DNA from 3 places in the Staphylococcus carnosus genome. Region 3 is predicted to be linked to each of the others. Evidence: riboswitches for the same ligand, from Rfam matches in the RefSeq annotation. Region 3 holds a riboswitch; each other region holds the start of a gene.
What was found. Region 3 has a riboswitch for thiamine pyrophosphate ahead of DYE31_RS08945 (ECF transporter S component). Riboswitches for the same ligand answer to the same signal wherever they lie in the genome.
Positions count from the first base shown of each region.

Region 1 (3,653 bases), 110 kb from region 3:
TAAAGTGAAATTTAATGGTAGAAATTCACTTCAACAAAAGAATCTATATAATAAAGCACACAGTCAATTCGGCTGTGTGTTTTTGGTTTGCTGAAAGCTATAAAATTGACTTTAAAAGCGAACAAACCTAGCATTTAAGAAAAGAAATAGATTGAGGTGAATGTCATGTTACCGATGAGTATATTAGATCAAACACCCATAAACAAAGGGCAAACAGTAACAGAAGCTTTGAATCATACGTTAGAATTAGCCCAACTAGCAGATCAATCAGGTTATACACGCTATTTTCTCTCTGAACATCATAATCTTAAAGATGTGGTAGGAACTTCTCCAGAAATACTGATTATGTATTTGCTTGATCATACAAAACAAATGAGGATTGGTTCTGGAGGTGTTATGCTGCAACACTGTCATCCTCTAAAAGTAATTGAACAATTTCATTTAATAGATAAACTGTCGCATCAACGTGTTGATTTAGCAGTAGGTAAAGCACCTGGAGGATATCCAAAAGTCGTTGATTTATTACAAGAAGAGCTGCAAAAACCATTAAAGCAATTTGATGAGAAATTCTCACTTTTAAACCAACTGAACACCCAAAAATTTACTGATCATAGTGAATATGAAGGTATTCGTACTGCACATCGTGATGAAACTGATAAACCTGTGCCGGTATATTTATTAGGAACAAGTGAACATTCAGCCATTCAAGCTGCAGAAGCACAAACAGGTATTGTCTATGCTTATTTCATTAACTCTGATTTGTCGGAGTTAGAAAATGCGTTGAAAGCATATAAAAAACGTTATCCAAAAGGGCGTTTCATCGTATCGATACCTGCTGTGGTGACAACAGATGGAAATCAAAAGATGCCTATGAGATTCTCCCAAAGACATTACGAATTAACATTTGAAGATGGAAGCAGAATTGTATTAAATACGAAACAACAAGTGGATGAATACCGAAATGAGTCAGAAAAAAACTTCGAAGTTACCGAGAAAAGAATGAGGATTATCAGCGGAAGCAAAGAAGAAGTGGTTGATACATTGAATGAGGTTAATCGAAGCGGTTTGATTGATGAATGGATGTTGCATATGCCTGTACAAAGCCATAAATTAAGAATGAACACAATCAGGGAATTAGCGCCGTTGAATCCAAATGAAAACGTGTAACTGCTAAAAAACTCGAATGATATTAATTACTTTTCATTTTAGATATTGACTTGAACATTAAAATAATGAATGTTAATATAAATTTGTAAATTAAATATTCATTGCTAGGGGTGCCGTATAGGCTGAAAGATATATTATCAACCCTTTGAACCTGATCTAGTTAGCACTAGCGTAGGGAAGCGTGTAAAAATGATAAGAGAAATTTAAACTCGAAAATATGTATATTCCTGTAATAGGTTAGTTATTACATAATTTTTTCGAAGTCATAAAATAGAGTCTTTTCTGCGCATTCATAAATAAAATGAATGCGTTTTTATTTTATCATGTATTTTTCGGCAAATACGCCTCCTAGCATTGATTTGAGGAGGCTATTTTTAATGAGACAAGATGAAATTGAATTGAAAAAAGGATTCCCGGCAAGTCGCAGAATTTTTAAGCAAGGTGAGGATGAAGATATCCGTGTTCCTTTTAGAGAAATCGAATTAAGTGATACTGTGACTGAATATGATACACAAGTTAATGAACCTTTTGTAGTTTATGATACTGCAGGACCTTATCATGAAGAAGAGTATGAAGTGGATGTACAAAACGGTATCCCAGATTTACGTTCAAATTGGATTCTTTCACGAGATGATGTTGAAAGTTATGAAGGTCGCAGAGTTCAATCAATCGATAATGGATTTAAAAAAGAAGGACATAAAAAATTTGTTGAAACACCATTTAAATATCAGCCTAAACGTGCACAAGACGGTAAACGAATTACACAAATGCATTATGCAAGACAAGGTATGATTACGAAAGAAATGAAATTCGTAGCGCTGCGTGAAGGTGTTGAACCTGAATTTGTGCGTGATGAAATTGCACGAGGCCGAGCAATTATTCCTAATAATGTCAATCATCCTGAGTCAGAGCCCATGATTATCGGTAAAAATTTCCAAGTGAAAATCAATGCGAATATTGGAAATTCCGCTGTCTCTTCATCTATTGAAGCAGAGATTGAAAAATTGGTTTGGGCAACACATTGGGGTGCAGATACAATTATGGATTTATCTACAGGTAAAAACATTCATGCGACACGAGAATATTTATTAAGAAATTCACCAGTTCCTGTGGGTACAGTTCCAATTTATCAAGCTTTAGAAAAAGTGAATGGTGTAGCTGAAGATTTGACTTGGGAAATTTATAGAGACACTTTGATTGAACAAGCTGAACAAGGTGTGGACTACTTCACCATTCATGCAGGCGTCTTATTACAGTATGTTCCATTAACAGTCGATCGCTTAACAGGTATTGTTTCCCGTGGTGGTTCTATTATGGCGCAATGGTGTCTTGCGCATCATGAAGAAAGTTTTTTATATGAGCATTTCAGTGATATTTGTGAAATCCTGAATCGTTATGATATTGCAGTCTCTTTAGGTGATGGGTTACGCCCTGGTTCTATTTATGATGCGAATGATGAAAGTCAGATTGCAGAGTTGAAAACATTAGGAGAATTAACAGACATTGCATGGCAGCATGATGTACAAGTAATGATAGAAGGACCTGGACATATTCCAATGCATAAAATTAAAGAAAATCAGGACTTAGCTGATTTTTATTGTAAAGAAGCACCATTTTATACGTTAGGACCACTGACAACAGATATTGCTCAGCTTATGACCACATCACTTCAGCAATCGGAGCAGCACAAATTGCCAGTCACGGTACAGCGATGTTTTGTTACGTTACGCCTAAAGAACATCTTGGATTACCAAATAAAGATGATGTCAGAGAAGGTGTGATTACCTATAAAATTGCAGCACATGCTGCTGATTTAGCAAAAGGTCTTCCTGGCGCAGCAGAACGAGATGATGCCATCAGTAAAGCCCGTTTTGAGTTCCGCTGGATTGATCAATTCAATCTTTCGTTAGACCCTGAACGTGCAAGAGAATACCATGATGAGACTTTACCAAAGGAATCTGCTAAAGTTGCTCATTTCTGCAGTATGTGTGGTCCTAAATTCTGTTCAATGCGTATTTCACATGATTTGCGCCAAAATCATTTTGACGAAAAAGAAAGAAAAGAAGCAATGAAAGAAAAAGCACAAGATTTTGTAGAACAAGGTAGTCGAGTTTATCAATAATATAAAATCCCTCTATTAACATTTCGCTTATTCAGCGACTGCTTAATAGAGGGATTTATTATTTAATGATGTATTACTGCAAGCAACATTGTTTCGACATATAATATCAGGCTTGTGATAATCCAAAAAGCATCCGAATTTTGGATAGAGCTTAATGTTTGAGAAGCGGATTTTTCAGTTGTTTTTTATTGTTGAAGTGAAAATGACCGCCATGATATAACTTTTTAATTAAAATACTTGCAAATATCACAAATGATAAAACAAACAAAGTGTAGTTTACGATAGCATGATAAGTAACGAGTAAATTAAAAAGTAAATATAAGATTAGCGCGATGTATAAAAGAATTCTAAATGGATGTAATTT
Region 1 is NZ_UHCT01000001.1:1,965,706-1,969,358, reverse strand. Features, by position in the region: gene DYE31_RS09485 (peptide ABC transporter substrate-binding protein) at 1-3, shown strand, start outside; gene DYE31_RS09480 (MsnO8 family LLM class oxidoreductase) at 166-1,167, shown strand; TPP riboswitch at 1,264-1,362, shown strand; partial or broken gene thiC (phosphomethylpyrimidine synthase ThiC) at 1,545-3,289, shown strand.
Region 1: it holds a riboswitch for thiamine pyrophosphate, as region 3 does, so the genes downstream of both, thiC (phosphomethylpyrimidine synthase ThiC) here and DYE31_RS08945 (ECF transporter S component) in region 3, are expected to answer to the same signal.

Region 2 (3,653 bases), 1.6 Mb from region 3:
TATTTAAAAATGGATCGCGTAATTATTGTTGAAGAAACAAAGCTCTTAGAAAATTTCAAAGAAGGATTCACTTATTTACTTAACGATAAAGTGTTATTAAAATTCATGAGTATTGCTTTAATCCTAAACTTCTTAGTGAACTCAATTATTGTCGGTGTGCCAGTCATTTCCGTACAAACCATGGCGTTATCTTCTCAACAATTCGGTATTATTGAGTCTGCACTGACTGTAGGGATGTTTGTAATTTCATTACTGTTTTCTGTTTTTCCAATTAAAAATAAATTAAAAGGACCGACTCAAGCTGCTGTCTTAATGCAGTTTATTGCAGTATTAATTTTAGGCATTGCATTATTATTTAATGTTACTGCAACTATCGGTTTTATCACTTTATTTAGTGTCTACCTTATCATTGGTTTATCGTTGCCATTAGTGAATATTCCTTATTCTATTTATATGCAAAACTTTATAAAAGAAGAGTTTAAAGGACGTATCCTTTCTCTAAACCAATCGATAGTACAATCACTTATGCCATTGTCTTTTTTAATATTCGGATTACTACTTAACTATGCACAAGCTAGTATTTACATTGCAATCGCACTTCTTATATTAATGACATTGATTTATTTCTCTATTTCTATTAAGAAAACTGATATTAATAGTTAAATGTATATTTTAAGCACTAACCAAAAAATACGATACATATTGTATTATTTTTCTTTTTACTTTATATTTAGAATAAATATAAGAAAGAGGATTTCATCATGTTATTATTCGGCATCACGTTACTAGTCCTAGCCATCAAGTGCTTAATTTTTCGTTTCATCGACAAAGATATTGTAAATCAACGCAATATGCTAATCGGGTATCGTACACCATCATCTTTGAAGTCATCAGAAGCATGGACTTTTGCTCAAAAATCTTTTCAACAAATTTTCAATCGAATCCATCTTACACTTTTAATAATAGGTTTTATTTGGTTTTTATTTGATTTGATGATTTCGCCTATGCTCATCTCATTTTGGTTACAAATTTTAATATACTTAATAGGCGTTGGTTCGATTATTGCACTTACCGAAATCAAACTTTACAACTTCAATCACAAACAAAAAGGCTAGCCGTACAGCTAGCCTTTCTCTTATATATCCAATTAATGTTTAACTTCTTTCTCGGCATTCGAATGATGATTTGCAGATTCATCTGACGGCTCACCGTTTTCATGAGCTTTTTCTGCTTCCCATTTTGCTTGTTTTTCTTTTTGTTTTGCTTTACGTTTCTTTTCTTCACGCACAGCCATCACAATGAAACCTACTGCCAAGATTGGGAATGACATTCCTAACCAGAACATTCAAATCCCTCCATTCATCTAAAATTATCTGCTAGAATTCTTTTCTATCATAACACTTTCACTATCTTGTTTTCACGCTTCAAATGTTAGTTATAGCCTTTCTTGACACGCTTACAAAATCAAGCTACATTGAAAGTAACAAAACAATACGCACTAGGGGTGTTTTTTAAACTGAGATGAGGATTTCCTCAGACCCTTTGAACCTGATCTAGCTGAAACTAGCGTAGGAAAGTGTGAGATAACCGCAGTATGTTCTGATTTGTTTTTATACAGAGTGCAGACTGCTCTCTGCCTACGCTGATTTTAGTAATCATGCGTATTTTTTATGTTCATTTATAGAAAAAGGGAGCGGATGAATATGGCAAGAACAGTACTCGTAACAGGCGGTGCACGCGGGCTAGGTCAAGTAATCAGCAAAACGCTTGCTGAACAAGGTTTCAACATCATCATCGATTATAACCAAAGTAAAGAAGCTGCTGAACAACTCGCGCAAGAAATTGGAAATGAAAAAGCTATTGCATTGCAAGCAGATGTAACTAATCGCAAAGAAGTAGACCAATTAGTAAAAGAAGGAACTGAGAAGTTTGGTCAAATTGATGCGGTCGTCAATAATGCACTTGTTGGATTTAAATTTGATCCAACAGCACAAAAAGCTTTCCCTGATATGAGTTGGGAAGACTACCAACAACAAATTGACGGCACATTAAAAGCAGCTTTCAATGTTGTTCAAAGCGTCGTTCCTCAATTTATTGAACATCAAAGCGGAAGCATTGTAAGCATTGGAACTAACCTTTATCAAAATCCTGTTGTTCCATACCATGAGTACACTACTGCAAAAGCTGCTTTAATCGGCTTCACACGCAATATCGCAGCTGAATTAGGACAATATGGTATTACAGCAAATGTTGTTTCAGGAGGACTTTTGAAAACAACAGATGCAAGTGCTGTAACTACACCAGAAGTTTTTGATTTAATTGCACAATCTACACCTTTGAAAAAAGTGACAACACCTAAAGATGTTGCCAATACGGTAGCTTATCTTGTATCAGAATAAGCTAAAGGTATTACTGGACAAAACATCACAGTAGATGGTGGTTTAACGATGAATTAAGAATGTGCTTTCGAAATCACATTTTTCTATAGACCAAATTTATTAGGGAGAGCTTATTCTCCCTCTTTATTATTCTTTTAAAATAATTAATCCGAGGTGAAAAGTAATGTCCGAGCAGAAAGATAAACAACTGCATATCGGTATTCTTATTTTTGGTTCTGGTCATCACCAAGCAGCATGGCTCATGCCTGATTCAAGTATAGAACGTATTGGAGATATTGCTTACTATCAAGAGTTAGCACAAACTGCAGAACGCGGTTTATTTGATGCCGTCTTTTTTGCTGATAATCAGTCTTTTCCTGCTAAAGATGATACAACAATGCCCGCATTTTGGTTTGATCCAATTGTCAATTTGACAGCTATTTCACAAGTAACAAACCATGTCGGCTTGGTTTCAACAATTTCAAGTACATTTTCTAATCCTTATACAGCTGCAAGACAATTATTAAGTCTCGACCATATTTCTGGTGGACGTGTTGGATGGAATTTAGTCACTTCAATGACAGATCTTGAAGCCAAAAATCACGGAATGACAGAGTTGCCGAATCATGATGAAAGATACGCTATTGCAGATGAATTTGCAGATGTAATGAATGCTGCTTTTGAATCATGGCATCCAAAAGATTTTAAACATAATCGTGAAGCAAATAAGTTGGTCGATTCTGAAAAGATTCAGCCTTTTAATCATAAAGGAGTTAATTTCGCAGTAAAAGGCCCTCTTTCCACGCCAAGCAGTCCACAAGGCAAACCTGTCTCAATGCAAGCTGGCGCTTCAAAACAAGGTGTAGCTCTAGCAGTTAAATATGCAGATGCAGTTTATTCTGTTTCATGGAATATTAAACAAGCGAGAAATTTCAGAAAGCGCATGGATGCTGAAATTGCTAAACAAGACGACACTGACCGGAGTCTTAAAATCTTTCCAGGTTTAGTCACTTATGTTGGTAAAACTCATGAAGAAGCTTTAGAAAAGAAAGCAGCTTTAGATGATAAGTTACCGATTGAAACAGCATTAAAACAATTAAGTTTTTTCGTTCAACAAGACTGCACTGAGTGGGAACTAGATAAAAAAGTACCAGACTTACCACCAGTTGAAGATTTCACCGGACCTGTAGGACGCTATGAAACAGTATTAGAAATTATTAATGATACGAATCCCACAGTACGTGAATTATTAGGTTACTTGAATGCGGGTGGCGG
Region 2 is NZ_UHCT01000001.1:219,090-222,742, reverse strand. Features, by position in the region: gene DYE31_RS00985 (MFS transporter) at 1-663, shown strand, start outside; gene DYE31_RS00980 (SdpI family protein) at 762-1,115, shown strand; gene DYE31_RS00975 (hypothetical protein) at 1,148-1,345, opposite strand; TPP riboswitch at 1,491-1,592, shown strand; gene DYE31_RS00970 (3-oxoacyl-ACP reductase) at 1,704-2,399, shown strand; gene DYE31_RS00965 (LLM class flavin-dependent oxidoreductase) at 2,563-3,653, shown strand, end outside.
Region 2: it holds a riboswitch for thiamine pyrophosphate, as region 3 does, so the genes downstream of both, DYE31_RS00970 (3-oxoacyl-ACP reductase) here and DYE31_RS08945 (ECF transporter S component) in region 3, are expected to answer to the same signal.

Region 3 (3,653 bases):
TAATGCTGAATATTACAGTATATACAACAAATAAAGCTGTAACTTTGAATTTCATTCCTCCGAAAATGAGTAAGAATATCAACATTAATGATGTTAAGTAAATCATAACATCAAAATTGTGTACGAAAATAACGAAGAAGAATAGGAATACACCCAAACCTAATTTCGTGATGATATTGACATTATCAACGAAGGTGAAATATCGTTTCCATGCTTCATACATTGCGTTCACCTTCCGTTTCAAAAAGTTGTTCTTCACTTAGTAAATGATCCCGCAATTCAATACGTCTTGTCGGATAGCGTTCAATGATATGAGGGTCGTGTGTAACCATTACAATAGTCTGGCCTTGTGCGACACGTTTTTGAAACAATGACAGCAAGTTGAAAGTATTATGACTGTCTAAACCAAAAGTCGGTTCGTCTAACAAGATGATGTCCGCACGAGAACTTAATGCAGTTGCAACACTTAAACGACGTTTTTGACCCATTGAAAGTTCAAACGGATGATGATTACGTACAGCTTCTAAATTCAGCATTTTAATGAGTTTCTCAGTTTCTTCTTTTGCATGATCGCCACTAAAGTTAATGAAAATTTCTTCATAGACAGAGTTTGTTATGAATTGTAATTCTGGGTTTTGATAAACCAAATACATATGCTGAGCAGCTTCTTTAATTTTGTGTAAACGCTGACCACGATAAGACATTTTGCCGTGATATTTAATCAACTGCATCATAGACTCTAATAAAGTTGTTTTACCAGAGCCATTTTTTCCAGTTATAGTAATCCATTCGCCAGCTCCAATTTCCAATTCTGGTATCTGAATTAATGATTTTTTGCCACGAATAATTTCACCATCACGAAATTGAAAATTAGTTTGGATTTCAGTATCGGAACTTAAAGTGCTCTTAGGTGCATAATCCCAAGCATGTGGGTGCCATACACCGTACTCAGTCAGTAACGCTTCATGTTGGCTCAAGATGACTTCAGGCGTATCATCAGCAATAATTTCGCCATTGTAATTCATTAAAATTACTCGGTCGATATGTTCCCAAATATGTTCAACTTTGTGTTCGACAATCAATACAGTTTGATCTTGCCACATATCTTTAATGTGATTCCATAAATCTTCTGTAGCATCTACATCTAACATTGCTGTCGGTTCATCTAAGAAGAGAGTATGTGCTTCTTGCAATACAGTTTCGGCAATCGCCAGTTTTTGTTTCATACCGCCGCTTAGCTTTTGCACAGTTTGTTTAGGTCCCACATCTAAATCGACTGAAGCTAGGGCATTTAAAATTAATTGGTCCATTTCTTTACGAGGAACTTGTTTATTTTCTAATACAAAAGCAAGTTCTTCATAAACTTTAGGCATACAAAATTGAGTGTCAGGATCTTGGAAAATAACACCACTATTTAAATCAACTTCCAAATCATCGTATTTCATTGGTAATTCTATTAAATTAGGAACGATTCCGCTTAGTACATTTAATAATGTACTTTTTCCGCATCCTGATGGTCCCAATAATAAGACTTTTTGTTTATCCTTTATTTCTATATTTAAGCCATCAAATATTTTATCAGGTGCATTTGGATATTTGAGTCGTAAGTTTTTTGCGCGTAACAAAGTAATATCTCCTTACAAATTATCGTAATCTTTTTGAGAAGCTGGTCTAAATAATTTCGTAACACCAGTTTTATCGAGTGCTTTAACTAAGTAATAAGGGAAAAGACCTGCAAGTACAATACCGCTGATACAACGGAAGAATACATATAGGAACAAGTTCCATCCTGCAACTTCACCTAGATAACCATAGTAGTAGTCAATAGGGAAAGTAACTAATGCAGCAGCTAAACCAGCAAGCATTGCAACCATTATAGTACGTGATTTATAACGGAAAATCGCAAAAATAATTTCACAAGCTAAACCTTGCAATAATCCATAAACTATTGTTGCAATATCAAATCGTCCCATAACAATTGTTTCACCCGCACCAGCTGCAAATTCAGCGAGTAGTGCAATACCAGGTTTAGGGATAATCAAGTAAGCTACGACTGCAGCAGCAAACCACATACCATAAGAAAGTTCTTCAAGATGTAATCCAGTCACTTGCATCGCTTTGTACACTAAATTCCAAATGTTATAAATGATAGCGAAAACAACTGCAATTAATACAGTTACCAAGATGTCTGAAAGTTTAAGTCCTTTTGACACAAGTAATAATTCCTCCTATAAAATAAAAAAACACACAAACTTGTCTAGCAAGCTGCGTGAAATAGGCATCGGAACAAACCGGCATAGCCCTTATTATATTGCCGGCAGACATCCTACACTTTCCTACGCTAGTCTAAGCTAGATCAGGTTCGAAGGGTTTGAAGCAAAACTGCTTCATCTCAGTTACGAAACACCCCTAGTGCTTTCTATATTGATTTATAATAAATGTATGCTTTTTATACAGGATTGTCAAGATGATTTCAGGTACGTTCAATCTTTGTATTGCAATATCTTCAAACGATTTTACTTAAAAAGCATTTTCAGTATTAAATAGGGTATTAACCGATTGAGAGTAGACATCAATTCCTTTATACTATGTACTACCATAGAATGATTTATTACATTCACTAAAGACACAACACTTATGTTCCTATATAATAACTATGAGGTGAAAAACATGTCGTATTTAAAGAAGCACGCTGAGATCATTTTTAGTTTGATTATTGGCATTGTTTCACTTTTCATTGGAATCATAATTTTATTGAATTTATCATTTATTCATAAGCTTGCTAAGGGGAGCAAAGTCGATATACATATTTATAATGTGTGGGATTTTATCAATGCATTCTTCGGAGAAATCATCCGGATAATGAGTCGATTTATCGGGCAGTTCCCAGTATTTAGTGCCATATTCATTATTGTATTTGGTATCGCATTATTATGGATTGGTTATTTGTTGTTCATGACAACAAAATACGATTATGATATTTCAATATTCTTCCTGATTATAGGGATTTTATTCTTTATTATTACAATTATCTTAATGACACAAGTATATGGCTTTGCAGCAATTATTTTTGTTGTACCATTTATAGTGCATACAGGATATATTGTCTATAAAGATGAACTTAACCATAATCATAGAAAAGAACATTATTTGTGGATAATTTCTGCATATGGAGTCAGTTATTTAATCACACAAATTGCATTGTATGGACGTATTGAAAGTCATGAAATTGCGATGATAGATATTTTAAGTGTAAATGCATTCTTTATTGTAATGTGGATTCTTGCACAAATATCAATATGGAATTTCCTTTTCCTTAGAAGATCTTTACCGCTTACGAAAGCAGAATTAGGCGAAGAAATGGAATATTCTCGTACGGATAAAAATGGTGCAATGAGTCAAACGAAAGAACAATTCCGTGAATTTCAAGAACGTACTCAAGAATTCACTTATCGCACAAGACGCAGCATTGATTTAGAAAAAATGAGAAACAAGCGCGATAAATTTAAAAACTCAATAAAAGAAAAAATTGATATACAAGACGATGATATTCCTAACTGGATGAAACGTCCGAAATGGATTAAGCCAGGAATCGTTGAATTGATTTGCGGTATCATTTTATTTCTATTTACACTGTTAGAATTAAATAACAG
Region 3 is NZ_UHCT01000001.1:1,859,672-1,863,324, reverse strand. Features, by position in the region: gene DYE31_RS08955 (energy-coupling factor transporter transmembrane component T family protein) at 1-223, opposite strand, end outside; gene DYE31_RS08950 (ABC transporter ATP-binding protein) at 216-1,625, opposite strand; gene DYE31_RS08945 (ECF transporter S component) at 1,638-2,213, opposite strand; TPP riboswitch at 2,317-2,421, opposite strand; gene auxA (lipoteichoic acid stability factor AuxA) at 2,671-3,653, shown strand, end outside.